One region of the Leucobacter sp. NPDC077196 genome, then DNA from elsewhere that is predicted to be linked to it. Evidence: riboswitches for the same ligand, from Rfam matches in the RefSeq annotation. Region 1 holds a riboswitch; the other holds the start of a gene.
What was found. Region 1 has a riboswitch for thiamine pyrophosphate ahead of AB0O71_RS02015 (thiamine ABC transporter substrate-binding protein). Riboswitches for the same ligand answer to the same signal wherever they lie in the genome.

Region 1 (8,695 bases):
GCGATGCCGCGCATCTGGGACGCGCTCAGGATCACGCTCGGCTGGGCGTGGACCTGGCTCGTCGTCGCCGAGCTCGTCGCAGCGTCGAGCGGCATGGGTTACCGCATCACGGTGGCGCAGCGCTTCTTCGAGACGGACCTGATCATCGGGTACGTGTTCGTGCTCGGTGTGCTCGGACTGATTCTCGATCAGGCGATGCGCGCTGCCGGTCGGCGCATGTTCGCATACCAGGAAGGCCGCCCATGAGCGTGCAGAACGCCGCAGACCTGAAGCTGCGGGCGACGGGGATCGTGAAGCGCTTCGGCGACGTCACCGCACTCGAAGGCGTGGATCTCGAGATCGGCACCAACGAGTTCGTCTCGATCGTCGGCGCGTCGGGCTGCGGCAAGTCGACGCTGCTCTCGCTCATCGCGGGGCTCGAAGAGCCGAGTGCGGGCACGCTCGAGGTGAACGGGATGCCGATCACGGGCCCGGGCAGGGACCGGGGTGTGGTCTTTCAGCAGGCGACGTTGATGCCGTGGCTCACGGTGCAGCAGAACGTCGAATTCGCGCTTCGCGGCGAGACGGATCTCTCCCGCGCCGACCGGGCCGATCGCGCGCGCGAGTTCCTGGGGCTCGTGGGCCTCGAAGGATTCGAGCGCGCTCGGCCGGCGCAACTCTCCGGCGGCATGCAGCAGCGCGTGGCGCTGGCCCGTTCGCTCAGCTATGGCCCCGAGATCCTGCTCATGGACGAGCCGTTCGGCGCGCTCGACGCCCTCACGCGCCGCACGATGCAGGAGCTGCTGCTCGAGATCTGGGACCGCCACCGGCTCACAGTACTGCTGGTGACGCACGACATCGGGGAGGCCGTGGTGACGAGCGACCGAGTCATCGTCATGAGCCGTCGACCCGGCCGCGTGCAGCAGATCGTCGACGTGCCGATCGCGCGCCCGCGTGCGCTGTCCTCCGAGCGAACGGTCGAGTTCCAAGATGTGCAGGATCGCATCCTCGGCCTCATCCACGGCACCGAATAGGGGCGGTTACCGGCTGTACGCCTCGCGCAGAGCGGGTTCGAGCTCGGGGTACCGGAAAGCGAACCCCGCCCCTTCCAGCCGCTTGGGCAGCACCCACCGGCTCTTGAGCACGAGTTCCGTCTCGGTGCGGATCGCGATTGCGCCGACCTCCTGAATCCAGCGGGGCAGCGGCGGGCCGATCGGCACCCCGAGCACTCTGCGCACCGTTCGCATGAACGTGCGGTTGTCGACCGGGTTCGGTGCGCTCAAGTTCACCGCTCCATCGAGCTCTGCCCGCTGCTCCAGGAAATCAAGGGCCCTCGCGGCGTCTTCGATATGGATCCAGCTGAACCTCTGCGAGCCACTGCGCGTCGCGAATCGATGCGCGGTGCCGGCACGCTGGCGGCCCCGGCTCGACGGCCAACGGCCGTCGAATTGTGATCCACCCAGACCGAGGCGAGCCAAACCGCGAATCGTCGGAAGCACCCCGCCGTGGCCGAGCACGATCGCCGTGCGCAGCGCGACGCGTCGCGTGCGAGGCAGATCCTCGCGAAACAGCGCTTCCTCCCACGCCTGTGCGACGTCGACCGAGAAGCCCGAGCCGATCTCGCCGTCGGCCTCGGTCATGGGGCGATCGTCGGCGTGGCGGTAGATGGTCGCTGTGGAGGCGTTCAGCCAGACCGGGGGAGGGTCGGTGGCTGCGGCGATGGCGCGCGAGAGCCGTTGCGTGGTCACGACGCGGGATCGCATGATCTCGGCGCGGTTCGCGGCCGTGTATCGGCAGTTCACGCTCTTCCCGGCCAAGCCGACGACGAGCGACGCGCCGTCGACCGCGTCGCGCAGCGCATCGGCGTCGTCCCAACCGATGTGCGACCCGGTTCGACCCACCGTCACCGCATCACGCCCAGCGTCTCGATACCGCTCGGCGAGATACCGGCCCATGAAGCCGCTCGCCCCGGTGATCACCACCCGTCCCTGTGGCGCGTCGGCCGGGTGTCGGAGAGAAGAATGCGGCACGTGCGACCCGGCCTTCTGTGCGTGATTCGTGGGCTGTCACTTCACCCTACGGCAGTGGGGCCAGGGAATTCGAGGCGCGGCGCGGAGTAAGATTCTGGCAATGAGATCCTTGGTGACCGCGGTGATCGCCGCAATCGAGGCGGTCGCCGTGGCGCTCGCCGGGCTCGCCGTCGTCGCGGTTCCTGCAGTGCTGGTCTGGGTCATCACCTTCGGCCTCGCGGCCGAACCCGCATCGGTTGCGGCCGACGTCGCCGGGGTATGGCTGCTGGCGCATTTCGTGCCCCTGCAGTTCTCGGTCTCGGCCGAAGCCGCTCTGAGCCTGGGGCTCACTCCGGAAGCGCTCAGCTTCAGCCTGTCACTCGCTCCGCTCGGAATCACGCTGATCTCGGTGCTGCTCGCGCTGCGGGCCGGCTGGCGTTTCGCGGGGCGCGGCGGTGTCGGTGCGATGGGCGTGCTTGGAGGGATTGTGGGCTTCGGCGCGGTGTCACTCGGGGCGGCCGTGGTCGCCGCACCGTTGCTCGAATGGACGGCGATGCAGGCGGCGTTCAGCGCGGCAGCGGTCTACGGTGGCGCGTCGGCAGTTGCATTTCTGGTGCGCGCTGGCCGTGACGGCCACCCCTGGTGGGAGGCGGCCGTGCGGCGCATCTTGCGAGGGCTCGAATATCTCGGGGTGCGTTCGGGTGCCGCGTTGCCGCACCGTGCAGCGGACATGATTCGGCTCGCCGCTGCGGCGCTGGCGCTCGTGTTCGGCATCGCCGCCGTCGGCTTCGCCATCGCGGTGGCCACGGGGTACGCCGATGTCACGGCGTTGACGCAAGGCCTCCAGCTCGATCCGATCGGATCGCTCACGCTCTTCCTGGCTCAGCTCGCGCTCGTGCCGCTCGCCATCGTGTGGAGCCTTGCCTGGATGTCGGGCACCGGTTTCGAGATCGGCGCGGGGAGCTCGGTCACGCCGTTCGAAACATTGCTCGGTCCGCTTCCGGCGCTGCCGATGCTCGGGGTGCTGCCCGAAGGATGGGGCGAGCGCGGTGCATTCGCACCCGGACTGCTGGTCGTCGCGGCACTCGCGCTCGGCATCCTCTTCGCGAGAAGGCCCGGCATGCGCCGCGCCTCATGGCCCGCTGCCGTTGCGATCAGCCTGCTCGCAGCGGCGTTGACCGGCCTCGCCGTCGCAGGCATCAGCGCGCTCTCACGCGGTTCGATGGGGCCTGATCGCCTCGCTTCGAACGGTCCGGACGCGTGGCTCACCGGCGGGTTCATCGCTCTCGAGGTGGGCGGCGGGTTGCTCATCGGGACCATCGCGGGACGCTTCGATGTTGCGAAGATCCGCGCAGCGCTGCCGAGCGCGGTGCCAAGCGCGGTGCCGGGAAGCGGAGTGCTGCACCGCCGTCACGAGACCGCGGACACCGCTTCGGTGCACGAAGACGACGTCGACTTCGACTCCGCGGTCGACGAGGCGCTCGACATTGCGGCGGACCGTGATGAGACCGATGCGTTTGCGACGGATGTCTCTGAGGCGGCGACGCTGATGCCGAATGATCAGGAGACCGCGGCGTATGCGACTGAAGAACTGGCGCTGACGGATTCGGGGTTCGAACCTTCCCAAGCGGCGACGACAGAAACGGCCGGCTCCGCTGATCGTGCAGCCGAGGCGCTGACTGACGAGCTGACCGATGAGGCGACGCTCGTTGAGGCGTACGCATGGGACGCCGAAACTCCCGCGGCTGAGGAGAGCGAGGATCATCCGAAGCCCGGCCGCCGCGCGGGTTGGCGCTGGCCGAGCCGAGGGCACTAGGGTAAGAGGGCAATCCACGGGAGTCCCGACGCGCGGGGCTGAGAGGGAGCACGCGAGCTCCGACCGTTCACCTGATCTGGTTCATGCCAGCGGAGGAAGGACGCCTCAATGACACCTACGCCCAATTCCCGTCGAGTGACGCGAGCAGCCGCGCCCGTGGTCACGGTCATCGCCGTGCTGGGTCTCGGTCTCACCGGCTGCACGACCGGGGCCGAAGATCGCACCGACGCGCAGACCGTGACACTCGCCGTGCACGACTCGTTTCCGAATGAGGATTTCGCCGCCGCGGCGAGTGCGGCGACCGGCTACGACGTGCAGGTCGTCTCGGCCGGCGACGGCGGAGAACTGACGAACAAGCTCGTGCTGACGAAAGGCGCACCCATCGCCGATGCGTTCTTCGGCGTCGACAACATCTTCGCCTCCCGTCTGATCGACAACGATGTCGTCGCCGACTACGCTCCTGCGCAGCAGCCAGAAGGCGCCGAGCAGTTCGCCGTCGACGGCGATCCGGGTTCCGGACTCGTCGCAGTGGACCACGGCGCGACCTGCATCAACATCGATACGGCCTGGTTCGCGGATCAGGGGATCCCGGAGCCGCGATCCTACGACGACCTGGCGAAGCCGGAGTATCGCGATCTCACCGTGCTGCTCGACCCGACCGCTTCGTCGACGGGCGCCTCGTTCCTCGTCGGCACCGTCGCCGAGTTCGGGGAGGACGGCTTCGCGGAGTACTGGCAGGGACTTGTCGACAATGGAGCGCGCATCGAGCAAGGCTGGAGCGACGCCTACTACGGCCAGTTCACCCAGGGCGGTGACGACGGCACGCGGCCGATCGTGCTCTCCTACGCTTCGTCGCCCGCCTTCACCGTGGACGAGGCCGGCACCGCCTCGACCACTACGGCTCTGCTCGATACGTGCACGCGGCAGGTTGAATACGCAGGCGTGCTGGAAGGGGCTCCGAACGAAGCCGGGGCGAAGGCGGTCGTCGACTATCTCGTCTCGCACGAGTTTCAGCAGACCATTCCGGATGCGATGTTCATGACCCCGGTCGATGACACGGTCGAACTGCCGACAGTCTGGACCGAATTCGCGCCGTCGCCCGAGGCGGGCCAGACGCACGACCTCTCCTCGCGTGAGATCGAGTCTGGCCGCGAGGAGTGGCTCAAGACGCTGAGCGAGCAGATCGGCCTGTAGATCATTCGTCGCACCGCCCGCAACGCCCCTCGCGCCGCACTCGGCCCGTGGGGCGTTGCGGCATGGGTGCTGGCCGCTGCGCTGCCGCTCGCGTTTCTCGCGCTGTTCTTCGTGTGGCCGGTGCTCTCGCTCATCGCCACCGGGTTCATCGACGAGGGCGCCCTCGATCTGAGTGGGATTCCCGAGGTCTTCGGGGCGGACCGCACGTGGCGGGTCATCGGCCAGACGTTCGCGCAGGCGGGCCTCGCAACGGTGCTCTCGTTGGCCCTCGGTGTGCCGGCGGCATACGCGCTCTACCGACTCGATTTTCCGGGCAAGACGATGCTGCTCGGCTTTCTCACCGTTCCGTTCGTGCTGCCCTCCGTGGTGGTCGGGGTCGCATTCTCGGCGCTGCTCGGGCCGGGCGGACCGCTGGGCGGATGGGGTCTGGACCAGAGCTTCGCGGCTGTAGTGCTCGCTCTCACGTTTCCGAACGTCGGCGTCGTCGCGCGCACCGTCGGAGCCTTCTGGGCCCGGCTCGATGACAGCTCCGAGCAAGCAGCGCGCGTGCTCGGGGCTTCGCGGGCGCGGGCCTGGTGCACGGTGACCCTCCCGGCACTCGGTCCCGCGATCGCCTCGGCCGCCGCCCTGGTGTTCCTCTTCTGCTCGACCTCCTTCGGCATCGTTCTCATTCTCGGCGGCACGGCCTTCGCGAACGTGGAGACCGAGATCTACCGGCTGACCGTGCAGTTTCTCGATCTGCGCGGCGCGGCGGTGCTCTCGATCGCCCAGTTCGCGATCGTCGCTCTCGCACTGATCGTGTCGACGCAGCTGCGCCGCGCGGGTGAGCGAGCGGTGGTGCTGCGCGAGGAGCGCGGGCGCGGCGTGCGACCGAGGCGAGCCGATGCTCCGGTGCTGGCCGTGTTCGGGGCAACCGTGCTGCTGGTGCACGTGCTTCCGCTCGTCGCTCTGGTCACACGCTCACTCAGGGATCGCGATGGAGCCTGGACCGTCGCGAACTATGCGGCACTCGCGGATCCGCCCGACGATCTCCCGATCGACGGAACGGTGGTCGAAGCGATCGTGGCGTCGCTCCGCATCGCGATCGTGGCGGCACTCATCGCGATCGTGCTCGGCATGCTGCTCGCCCTCGTGCTCTCCCGACGGCCGCGAGCACTGATGCTGCGTCGAGGGATCGATGCCTTCGACGCGCTCGTGATGCTGCCGCTCGGAGTCTCGGCCGTAACGCTCGGCTTCGGGTTGCTGCTCACCATGCACCGGCCGCTCGGCATCGGCCTGGATTTGCGCACGTCGACCGCGCTCATCCCGGTCGCGCAGGCACTCGTCGCGCTGCCGCTCGTCGTGCGCACGCTGCTGCCCGTGCTGCGGGGCATTGCGCCGGAATTGCGCGACGCGGCGTCATCGCTCGGCGCCGGCCCGCTGGCGATGCTGCGCACGATCGATCTGCCGCTGCTCGGCCGTTCGGCAGGCCTCGCACTCGGCTTCGCGTGCGCGGCCTCGCTCGGCGAGTTCGGGGCGACGTCCTTTCTCGTGCGGCCGGGGGAGCAGACGCTTCCCGTCGCCGTCGCCGCACTCATCGGTCACCAGGCCCCGGGCAGCTACGGGGCTGGGCTCGCAGGGGCTGTGGTGCTCGGCGCCGTCACGGCCGGAATCATGCTGCTGGCCGAGCGGTGGCGGACCGATGGAAACCGGGAGTTCTAATGCGGGATGCGGATATCAGCGAGTTCAGAGAGTGCGACGTGCTGCTCATCGACGGGCGCTCCGGCTCGGGCAAAACGCGGCTCGCTGAACGACTCGAGGCTGAGGGAGCCGCGGCCGGCCGGGCGATGCAGGTGCTGCACGTGGAGGCGCTGTATCCGGGGTGGGACGGCCTCGCGGAGGGATCAGAAGCGCTCGCCGCAGCGCTGCACGCGGGCACCTATGGGGTGTACGACTGGGTCGCCGCAGAGTTCAGTGAGCGGAAGCGCATTGAACCTCGCCTGCCGCTCGTGATCGAGGGCTGCGGTGCCATCACGGTTTCGAACCTCGCGGCAGCGCGAGAATGGGCAGGCAGGATCGGCGGGGTCGTGTCGCCGTGCGTGCGCAGCGTCTGGCTCGAGGTCGAATCCGAGGTTCGGAAGCGGCGCGCACTCGCACGAGACGGCGAGGTCTACGCGCCGCACTGGGACCGGTGGGCCGCCCAGGAGGAAGCGCTGTACGCGCGGCACCGCCCGTGGGAACTCGCGGACCGCACGATCAGGTTTCAGGAGACCGCGTAGCGGCCAGCTCAGAAGGCCACGGGCACGTCGGCGTCTTCGAGCGCCTGGCGCACCTCGTCGCTGTGGAATGCCTCGGCGAGCGCTGCGATTTCCGGCGAATCCGCGTTGTCTTCGCGCGATACGAGCGACACGGCGAACTGAGAGTCCTGCTCCACGGCGATGGCATCGTCATCCGGTGTGAGCCCGAGCTGACGAGCGAACGTGCCGTGCAAGAACACGGCGTCGGCCTCGGGGTACGCCGCTGAGAGCTGCATGATGTCGACCTCGACGAACTCGAGATCCTTCGGGTTCTTCGTGATGTCATCGACAGTGACGGTCCAGGTGTCGACGTCAGGGTCGAGTTCGATCAGTCCGGCGCTCGCGACCATCTGCAGTGCCCGAGCGGCATTCGAGGTGTCTTGCGGAATCACGATGCGCCCTTCTTGCGGCATGTCGTCCATGCTCGCGTGCGTGCTCGAGTACATGCCGACCACGGTCAGATACACGGGCTCGATGACCACGAGCGAGGCATCGTTGCCCGCGTTGAACTCTTCCATGAATGGCGGATGCTGCACGAAGTTCGCGTCGAGCTCCCCGTGCTGCAGCATCGAGTTGGGCTGTACGTAATCGGCGACCTCGACCATCTCGATCGCATAGGGCTCTTCGATGGCCTCGGCGGCTGCCTGCACCACGTCGGTCATCGGCGTGGTGGTCGCCGCGACCTTCAGCGTCTGGGTGCTTCCGGAGTCGCCCGAGTCCGCGGTATCGGCGGCGTTCTGACCCGAAGCACATCCGACGAGGGTGAAGAGGGCGGCGGTGGCGGCGGTGGCGGTGATCATCAGGCGTTGGCGCATGGTGGGGCTTTCTGTCGTGGTGCGGTGGGGTGGGAAATTGCGGGAACCGACTAGCGGTGATCGATGGCGCGCGAGAGTCGCGTTCCGGCGCTCTGCAGCAGCATGACGCAGGCGACGATGAGCGCGATCGTGACGTACATGAGCGTGAAGTCGTACTGGTGATAGCCGTAGCGCATTGCGAAGTCGCCGATGCCGCCGCCGCCGACGACGCCGAGCACGGTCGAATAGGAGACGAAGCTGATCGTCGCCGAGGTGAGCGCGTAGACGAGACCGGATCGCCCCTCGACGAGGAGGAAGCGGAACACGGTCTGCGGAATGCTCGCGCCCATGGACTCGGCCGCCAGCAGCAACCCGCTCGGAAGTTCGAGCAGGATCTGTTCGGTGAGGCGAGCGTAGATCGCGACCGCGACGAAGCCGAGTGGGAACGTCGCGGCCACGGTGCCGAAGCTCGTATCGAATACCAGGCGTGTCAGGGGAATCATGAAGACCACGAAGAGCAGGAAGGGGAAGGAGCGCACGATGGTGACGTACGCATTCGCCGCAGTCCAGATCGCGCGCCTCGGCATGACGCCGCCCGGTCGTGTGAGGGTGATCACGATGCCGAGC
Region 2 (8,695 bases), on a different contig from region 1:
CATCGCCATCGGCGATGCCGCGCACGAGGTGAGTCCGATCGGCGGGCAGGGCATGAACCTGGGCCTGCTTGACGCCGTCACCCTCGCCCCGGTTCTCGCTCGGGCGCGCTCGGGCTCGCGGCACGGCGCCGCTTCCCGCACGCCTACAGAGCGAACGCGCGAGAAGAACACTGCGTTGCGGCATTGGGAGCGCAGCCGTCTTGCCTCGGCGCGCACCGCCGCACGCTTGGCGGGCCTGAACACCGTGCTCGGGCGTCCGTGGCCGCGGCGACTCGCGCCCACCGCTGCCGCGGTACTCGGCTCGGCGCTCCGCACGCCACTCGCGAGGCTTCCCGAGCGCGCCTATGCGATGGGGTTCGACCGGGAGGCGTCATTCGACCGGGAGGCGTAATCCGTCGCACGCAGCATGGCATGCAGCTGCGCCTCGAGCGGCGGTACACGCGGGTCGGTGAGCAGTCCGTCGTCTCGCGGGATGTCGCGGGAGACCTCCACCTCACCCACGAACGGGCCGGGCGTCGCGGGCAGTACGAGCACGCGGTCCGCCAGACGCACCGCCTCGCGAATGTCGTGCGTGATGCACACGATGGTCCACCCCGTATCGCGCCACATGTCGAGCAGCCAGCGCTGCAACTCGTCGCGAGTGATCGCGTCGAGCGCCCCGAACGGCTCGTCGAGCAGCAGGATCGGCCGATCCTGCACCACCGTCCGCAGAAACGAGACACGCTGCCGCATTCCGCCCGAGAGCTGGCGCGGGTAGCGCCGCTCGGCGCCCGCCAACCCGAACGGCTCGATGAGCGCACGCACTCGCCGATGCGCTTCACGGCTCGGCACGCCCTGCACCTCGAGCCCGATCGATGCATTCTCGACGACCCTGCGCCATGGCAGCAGCGCATCGCGCTGGGGCATGTAGGCGAACGGTCTTCCCTGCTGCGCGAGCGGTGCGCCGTCGAAACGGATCTCCCCGGCGTCGGGCGCGAGCGCGCCGGTGAGGATGGACAGCAGTGTCGACTTACCGCTTCCGCTCGCCCCGATGAGCGCGACGATCTCGCCGGCTGCGACATCGAACGAGACGTGCTCGAGCACGGTGTGATCCGCGAACCGCTTGGCGAGTCCCCTGATCTCGAGCAGGCTCATCGCAGCCCTCCCGCCAGCGCGTTGTCGCGGCCCTGCTCGATGCGCAACCAGGGCGCCGCGAGGCGCTCGGCGAGCACGACCGCACCGAAGAGGCACAGCGTGAGCACGGTACTGACCCCGACGGCGGAGAGCACCAAGTCGGTGCGAAACACGTTCTTCGCCGACTGCATGTAGACCCCCAGACCCGCCACCGCTCCGGCGTACTCGGCGAAAATGGCGCCCACGACGGCGTACGTGATCGAGATGCGCAGCGACGAGAAGAACGACGCGGTCGATGCCGGAAGCCTCACCAGGCGGAACACGGTCGCGCGCGAGGCCCCCATCGACGCGAGCAGTCGTTCGGACTCGGGATCCGCATCGGCGAAGCCGCGCAGCAGCCCGACCACCATCGGGAAGTAGGTGACGAACGCGACGAGCAGGATCTTCGGGAGCAGGCCGAAACCGAACCAGAGCACCACGAGCGGCGCAAGTGCGATGAGCGGCAGCGTCTGACTCACGATGAGCAGCGGCAGCAGAGCGCTGCGCAGGATCCGCGAGAAGTCGAGCAGGGTCGCCGTGGCGAAGGCGACCGTCACCGACAGCGCGAACCCCGCGACCGTCGCGACGAGCGTGGGGATGGCGTGCCGGAGCAGCACCGTGTGCTCGGCTGCGGCAGCGCTGACGACGCGGGTGGGCGAGGGCAGCATGTCTGCCGGAACGAGTCCGGCGACCGCGACCGTCTGCCACGCGGCGAGCAGCAGAAGGAACGCGATCGTGGGCGCGGCGATGACACCGATGAGCGCCGGCCAACGCCCAGCCGCTCCTGCCGGCCTCCGAGTTCGCAGCGCCACGCCGCTCACCCCAGGTACTCATCCGTGTAGTAGGCGCTCCAGTCAGGCTGCTCGGCGAGCGGCTCTCCCTCGGAGTCCGTGAGAAAGCCGCCGTCGAAGAGGAACTCGCCGAACGCGTCCCAGGCTCCGGGGTCTGCCGCGCCGATCGCACGATCGGGCGAGGTGAGGTACTCGTCCGCGAGCAGCCGGGTGCTCTCGCGCACCAGCTCCTCTGCCGTGCCGAGCGTATCGGGGTTGGCCGCGATCAGCAGGTCGGCCGCCGCATCGGGCTGCTCGGCCGCATAGGCGTAGCCCCGAGATACCGCTCCCACGAAGGCACGCGCCTCATCGGGGTGCGCATCAAGGTACGCCTCGCTCGAGACGATGCCCGTGGACTGCTGCTCGGGCACGCCGAACTCCTGGTAGCTGAACTCGCGGTACGGGTGGCCGTCGAGCTCTGCCTGCAGGTTCTCCCACGTCGCGACCGACAGGGTGAAGTCGATGCGCCCCTGCGAGAGCGCCTCGTAGGCGCCGGTGTCGAGCACCACCTCCTCGAACTCCCCGCTGCCCCCGTCGCCCTCGATCGTGGCGCTGGCGAGGGCGCTGTAGAGCGGCGAGCCGAAGCCGCCGAAGGTCATGCCGTCGAGATCTGCAGGGCGTTCGACGTCTGCACGATCCGCCAGTGAGACCAGGCGACCCGAGTCGCGCTGCGTGACGCGATACACCGACAGGAGGTCGAGACCGGCGGTGCGCGCCACCTGCACGGTCGACTGGCCACCGATGCCGAAGTCGGCCTCGCCCGCCGAGACGAGCTGCGTCGCGGGTGTCGAGCCGTACGGCAGAATCTCGACGTCGAGGCCGGCTTCGTCGAAGTAGCCCAGCTCATCGGCGACGTACACGCCGATGTGGTTGGTGTTCGGCGCCCAGTCGAGGGCGAACGTGACTCGGGTGCCGCCGGCGCTCTCGGCGGAACCCGCGTCGCTCGGTGCGTCGGAGGCGCTCGCGCAGCCGACGAGGGCGATGGCAGCAGTCGCCAGCAGCGCGGCGGCGGCGCGCGCCGAGGTGCGGGCATGGGTACGTGTGTGAGTGTGAGTGTGAGTGTGAGTGTGAGTGTGAGTGTGATGGCGCATGAATGCGTGCCCTTCCGGTTCGATCGGGCACGGGTTCGTAGAGTGTCTCCCTGCGCTGGCATGATCCAGATCAGGTTCGACGGTCGAAAGCTGTGGACTTTCCTCTCAGCCCGGCCTACCGGACTCCCGTGTGGGGTTCACCCTAGCAACATCCGCACGTCTACCGCACGGCGCGGGGCGGCGTCGCCTAGGGTGGTGGCGTGACTTCAGCGACGCATCAGACGCCCACCCCCGAGCAGTACGGCGTGGGAGCGCGCTTCACACTCTCGGTCTACGACTCCGACTACGTACGCATCATTCTGGAGGCACTCGGCTCGGCCGACGCCACCGATCTCACCATCGAGACGAACGACATCTCGACGTTCATCACGGGCAGCGAGCAGCGCGTGCTCGCCTACGTGCAGAGCGTCATCACTGCGGCCGCCCGAAGCGGCGCGCACCTGTCGGCGGCGATCCTGCTCTCCCGCGGATGCCCGGGCGAACTGCAGTGCGCGCTGCCGCCGGGCGTCCACGCACTAGCCGCCGCACCGATCGAGCTGCCTCGAAGCGGCGTGCGGGCGCGAGCGCACTGGTCGCTGTATCCGCTGCTCGACGCGGGTTCTGAATCACCGTCAGTCCATGCGGCCTCCACACCTCAGGCGGCTCCGGCCGACCACATGACGCCGATCTACGCGGCGATCGAGCAGGCGAAGGCGGAGGGGGTCTACTCGGGCTCCGACCACTACGCCACGCGCCTCGACGGCGACCTCTCCTCGGTGCTGCAGACCGCCGCGAACGCCTGGATCGGAGTGGGTGCCGCAGTGCAGCATGTCGTGACGCATCTCACGGTCTCGATCAACAGCCCGACGATTCCCGGCGCTTCTGACGGCGCTTCTGACGGCGCTGCAGCTGCGCCCCTCGCATGAGTCGCGCGGAGCGGGGCATGCATCTCGTCGGCATGGTGAATCCCCCCACGAGCCAGTACGCCGAGAACTGGCGCAACCCGCTCAGCCGCCCGGATTGGCTGAGCGGGCAATTCACGGCAGATCTCGGACGCACGTTGGAGCGCGGCTGCTTCGACATGATCTTCTTCGCCGACGCTCTCGCGGTGCCAGAGGACGGGGTGGGTGAGTACGCGACGACGCTCCGCACCGCCGGCAAAGGCGCGATCTACCTCGACCCGATCGCGAAGGCCTCGCTCGTCGCGGGCGCGACGTCGCGCATCGGCATCGGCGCGACCGTATCGACGAGCTTTCTGCCGGCCTACGCGATCGCGCGCCAGCTGCTCTCCGTCGACCACCTCTCGGGCGGCCGCGCCGCGTGGAACATCGTGACCTCTACCACCGATGCCGAGGCGCGCAATCTCGGCCATGCCGGCATCGCGGCGCCCGGCCAGCGCTACGACCACGCCGACGATGTGGTGCAGACCGTCGTCGACCTGTGGCACTCGTGGGAGCCCGATGCGCTCGTGCACGACCAGGCTGCGGGCGTCTTCGCCGACCCGTCGCGCGTGCATCGGGTCGCCGGAGCGCTCTCGCGCGGGCCGCTCACCCTGCCGCAGAGTCCGCAGGGCCACCCAGTGCTCATGCAGGCCGGCTCGTCGCCGCGCGGCCGCGCGTTCGCAGCGCGCTGGGCGGAGGTGGTGTTCGCCATCGGCGACTCCCCAGAGGCCATGCGCGAGCTGCGCAGCGAGATCCGAGACCGGGCCCGCGTCGACTACGGTCGCGATCCCGAGACGATTCGCGTGCTGCAGGGCGTGCAGCCGATCGTGGGGTGGACCGACGCCGAGGCCAACGCGAAGCTCGCCGCGCTGGTCGCGCAGATCGACCTGCCGAGTGCGCTCGCGAAGCTCGAGCGGCTGCTGCACGCCGAGGCCCTCGACCCCGCGGCTCCCGCGACCGAGGCGCTCACCGCGCATCGCGGCGCCACCGGCAGCGTCGGGTTCGAAGACATGCTGATGGCGGTGAGCGAGCGGCGCAGCTTGACGGTCGCCGAGCTCGCGATCGAGCAGGCCCTCAACCAGCTGCACCCGCAGCTGGTTGGGTCGCCCGCGACAATCGCCGACGAGCTGCAGCACCTCTTCGATAGCGAGGCCGCCGACGGGTTCATCATCATGCCGGCTCTCTACCATTCGTCGTTCGAAGACTTCGTGAACGGCGTGGTGCCCGAGCTGCAGCGCCGTGGCATCTTCCGCCACGCGTATGAGGGCGCGACCCTGCGGGAGCACCTGACCGGCTGAGCCCCGCGCGTGCCCCGTTGCCCCGGAATCCCCGCTACTCCTCCAACGCGTCCGCGAGCACGGTGAGCACCGCGGAGCGCGCTTCGCGCCCGCGATCGCCGCGAACCTCGACGAACGCGTCGACCAGGTGCTCGGTCACCAGCATCAACGCCGCGCGGGAGGTGTGGATCAGCTCGTCGTGAAAGCTGCCCCCGACGGGAGGCACCACGAGCACCACGTCGGCGAGCTTCTCCACCGCGGACCGCGCGAAGGAGGTGACAGCGATCACGCGTGCGCCGCTCCGACGGGCGGCCCCCATCGCCTCGAGGGTCGCGCGATTCGCGCCGGAACCTGAAAAGACGACGCACACCGATCCGGCTCCGAGCTGCCGCGCCGCGATCTGCTGGGCCATCGGGTCGGCGAACTGTTCGACCGAGCGACCGGCCGAATTGAGCCGCATCGCGAAGTCGAGGCCGAGCGGGCTCGAGAGGCCGTTGGCCACCACGAGCAGCCGTTCAGCGGTGTCGAGTGCGTGCACGAAGGCGTCGACCGCCTCCGGGGTGAGCACCGCCACGGTGTCGTCGAGTCGCGCGGCGAGCTGTGCGATCCTCGTGCGCAGCGTGCCGAGGATCGTGGCGTCGCCGGCGCCGCCCGAGCCGCTGCCCGGCGCCCTTCCCAGATCCCCCGCACGTTCGGCGCCGCCGATCGACCCGCCCCCCGCGCCCGCGGCCCCGGAGGCCACCGCCCCCTCGAGGGCGAGCTCCTGCACGAGGGCGACGCGCAGCTGCGGGTAGCCGTCGTAGCCGAGTGACTGCGCGGCACGGATGACGGTGGTGCGCCCCACCCCGACCCACTCGGCGAGCGCCTGCGCGGTGCACTCGACGGCGCGGTCGCGGTCGGCGGCGATGGCCTCGACCACGCGGCGCTCGGTGCGCTGCAGCGCGGGAGCGAGCGACGCGATGCGCACGCTCGGCCGGGCGTCAGGTGATCCCTGCCAGGTGGTGGTCATCTGCTTCCGTTCATGATGCGGCGGCGAATGGCCCCCGAGATCGCGTCCATGAGCATCGTCGCCGCGATGACGACGATCAGCAGCATGCCGACGGTGTCCCACTGCCGATAGTTGGTGTAGTTCGACAGCATACTTCCGATACCGCCGGCGCCCACGAGCCCGAGCACCGCCGAAGTACGGATATTGATCTCGAAGCGGTACAGCGCGAACGAGAGCAGTGCCGGGGCGACGGCGGGCCAGATCGCCCACCGGGTCACTTCCGCGGTGGTGCCGCCGGCAGCCCGCACGGCCTCGACCGCACCCTCCTGCGCTGACTCGACGGTCTCGTACACCCATTTGCCCTGCGTGCCGATCCCTGCGATCGCGAGTGCGAGCGCTCCCGTCAGCGGGGTGAGCCCGGTCACGGTGAGCAGCACGAGCGCAATGATCACCTCGGGCACGGCGCGCAGCACCGCGAAGATGCCGCGCAGCAGCGCCCGCAACCAGAGCGGCCCAACGCCGTTCGCGGCGAGCATGCCGAGCGGAATCGACACAGCGACGCACAGCATGGCGCCGATCCACGCCATCGAGATCGACCGCCACGTCTCGAACAGGGCGCGCGGCAGCTTGTCCCAGTTCGGGGCCTCGAACATGAGCCGCAGGTACTGGGCAACCTGGCCGGGCACGCCGGGCAGGTCGCCCCAATCGATCTGAAGCGTGCCGGCCGCGAGCAGCACGACGAGCGCGGCCGCGATCGACCATGCCGTCGCCGCGAGGCGCGAAGGCCGCGGCGGCAGGTCGCGCGAGCCAGGACGCAGCGCAGTGGGTGCGCCGGGCACGGGGGCGTTCACCATCACGGTCATACGAGCCTCCGGCGCAGCAGATTGGAGAGGACCTCGATGGCGATGACCACGACGAGGATCTCGAGGATGATGACGGAGACATCGGAGTAGGCGTAGAAGCCGCGGCGCTCGTCGAGCAGACGCCCGATGCCACCGGCGCCCACGATGCCGAGGATCGCCGAGATGCGCACGTTCAGCTCGAGCGCGTAGAGCCACTGATTCGCGAACAGCGGCCAGGCCTGCGGCAGTGCCGTCGCTCGGTTGATCTGGAACTGCGTGCCGCCTGCCGCACGACCGGCCTCCATGTAGCGGTGGTCGGTGGCATCGATCGCCTCGGATACCAGCTTCACCACGATGCCGATATTGAAGAGGAAGAGTGTGATGACACCGGGCAGCGCACCGACCCCGACCATCGCCACGAGCACGGTGGCGAACACCAGGTCGGGCACGGCGCGGTTCACATTGTTGAGCGTGCGCACGAGGCTCCGCGTGAGGCGGTTCGGGTTGGTCGGCGCCGCCGCCCACAGCGTGAGCGGAATCGAGCACAGCGCTGCCGCGACCGCGCCGACGAGCGCCATCTGAAGCGTCTCGAGCAGCGGCGCCATGGTGCGCGGCACGAAGGCGAAGTTCGGTTGCGCGAGCTGCACGAGCTTCGTCACGCCGTTGCGCCAGTGCTTCGCGATCGCCGCGAGGTCGAGCTCGATGCCGCCGATCGCGGGCAAACAGGTCGCGACGGTGAACGCCGCCACGGCGGCGGCGATCAGTACCGCGCGCGCCGTGTTGCTTGGTCTCGGCGGAACCTCGAGTTCGTGCCGGATCGCGGGGGCGTGCTGCGGTGTCGCGGTCACGCTCGTTCTCCGAGGCGATCGCGCGGCTGAATCGGGCGGCCGTAGATCTGCTCGAAGTCGGCATCGGTGGCGGCCGCGGCCGACCCGTCGTACACGACGCGGCCGTCGCGCAGCCCGATCATTCGACGCGTGTACTGACGCGCGAGATCCATGAGGTGGATGTTGACGAGCACAGTGAGGCCGCGCTCCGCGTTGATGCGTTCGAGGTCGGCCATCACCGCGTGCGCCGTGGGCGGATCGAGGCTCGCGACCGGCTCGTCGGCGAGCATCACGCTCGGCTCCTGCGAGAGCGCCCGCGCGATCGCGACGCGCTGCTTCTGGCCGCCGGAGAGCGCACCGGCGCGGTTCCACACTTTGTCGAGGATGCCGACGGAGTCGAGCGCGCGCAGAGCGATCTCGCGATCCTCGGCACTCGGAATGCCGAGCAGGGTGCGGTACGCCGGCGAGTGCGCGAAGCGGCCCACGAGGGTGTTGCGGTAGACGCTCGCGCGCTCGGCGAGGTTGAACGCCTGGAAGATCATTCCGATGTGCCCGCGCGCCTCCCGCAGTGCGCGACCGCGGAGATCAGAGATGCGGTGCGGACCGACGGTCGCGCTACCCTCGGTGACGCCGACGAGGCCGTTGATGGTTCGGATGAGTGTGGACTTGCCCGATCCCGAGAGCCCGACGATCGACACCATCTCACCCGGCTCGATGCTCAGCGAGACGTCTTGCAGCGCACGCGTGCCAGTGGGGTAGGTGACCGAG

Region 2: another riboswitch for thiamine pyrophosphate. It lies ahead of AB0O71_RS13870 (ABC transporter substrate-binding protein); the one in region 1 lies ahead of AB0O71_RS02015 (thiamine ABC transporter substrate-binding protein).

Annotation. Positions count from the first base shown of each region.
Region 1 covers NZ_JBFBML010000001.1:408,089-416,783, forward strand. Annotated here, with positions in the region: gene AB0O71_RS01995 (ABC transporter permease) at 1-246, shown strand, start outside; gene AB0O71_RS02000 (ABC transporter ATP-binding protein) at 243-1,013, shown strand; gene AB0O71_RS02005 (DUF1731 domain-containing protein) at 1,020-2,009, opposite strand; gene AB0O71_RS02010 (DUF6350 family protein) at 2,110-3,804, shown strand; TPP riboswitch at 3,811-3,919, shown strand; gene AB0O71_RS02015 (thiamine ABC transporter substrate-binding protein) at 3,913-4,998, shown strand; gene AB0O71_RS02020 (iron ABC transporter permease) at 5,065-6,699, shown strand; gene AB0O71_RS02025 (hypothetical protein) at 6,699-7,256, shown strand; gene AB0O71_RS02030 (MetQ/NlpA family ABC transporter substrate-binding protein) at 7,265-8,089, opposite strand; gene AB0O71_RS02035 (ABC transporter permease subunit) at 8,140-8,695, opposite strand, start outside.
Region 2 covers NZ_JBFBML010000019.1:28,474-37,168, forward strand. Annotated here, with positions in the region: gene AB0O71_RS13855 (NAD(P)/FAD-dependent oxidoreductase) at 1-391, shown strand, start outside; gene AB0O71_RS13860 (ABC transporter ATP-binding protein) at 343-1,134, opposite strand; gene AB0O71_RS13865 (ABC transporter permease) at 1,131-1,964, opposite strand; gene AB0O71_RS13870 (ABC transporter substrate-binding protein) at 1,970-3,073, opposite strand; TPP riboswitch at 3,104-3,213, opposite strand; gene AB0O71_RS13875 (YkoF family thiamine/hydroxymethylpyrimidine-binding protein) at 3,274-3,978, shown strand; gene AB0O71_RS13880 (NtaA/DmoA family FMN-dependent monooxygenase) at 3,996-5,291, shown strand; gene AB0O71_RS13885 (MurR/RpiR family transcriptional regulator) at 5,326-6,279, opposite strand; gene phnE (phosphonate ABC transporter, permease protein PhnE) at 6,276-7,121, opposite strand; gene phnE (phosphonate ABC transporter, permease protein PhnE) at 7,118-7,948, opposite strand; gene phnC (phosphonate ABC transporter ATP-binding protein) at 7,945-8,695, opposite strand, start outside.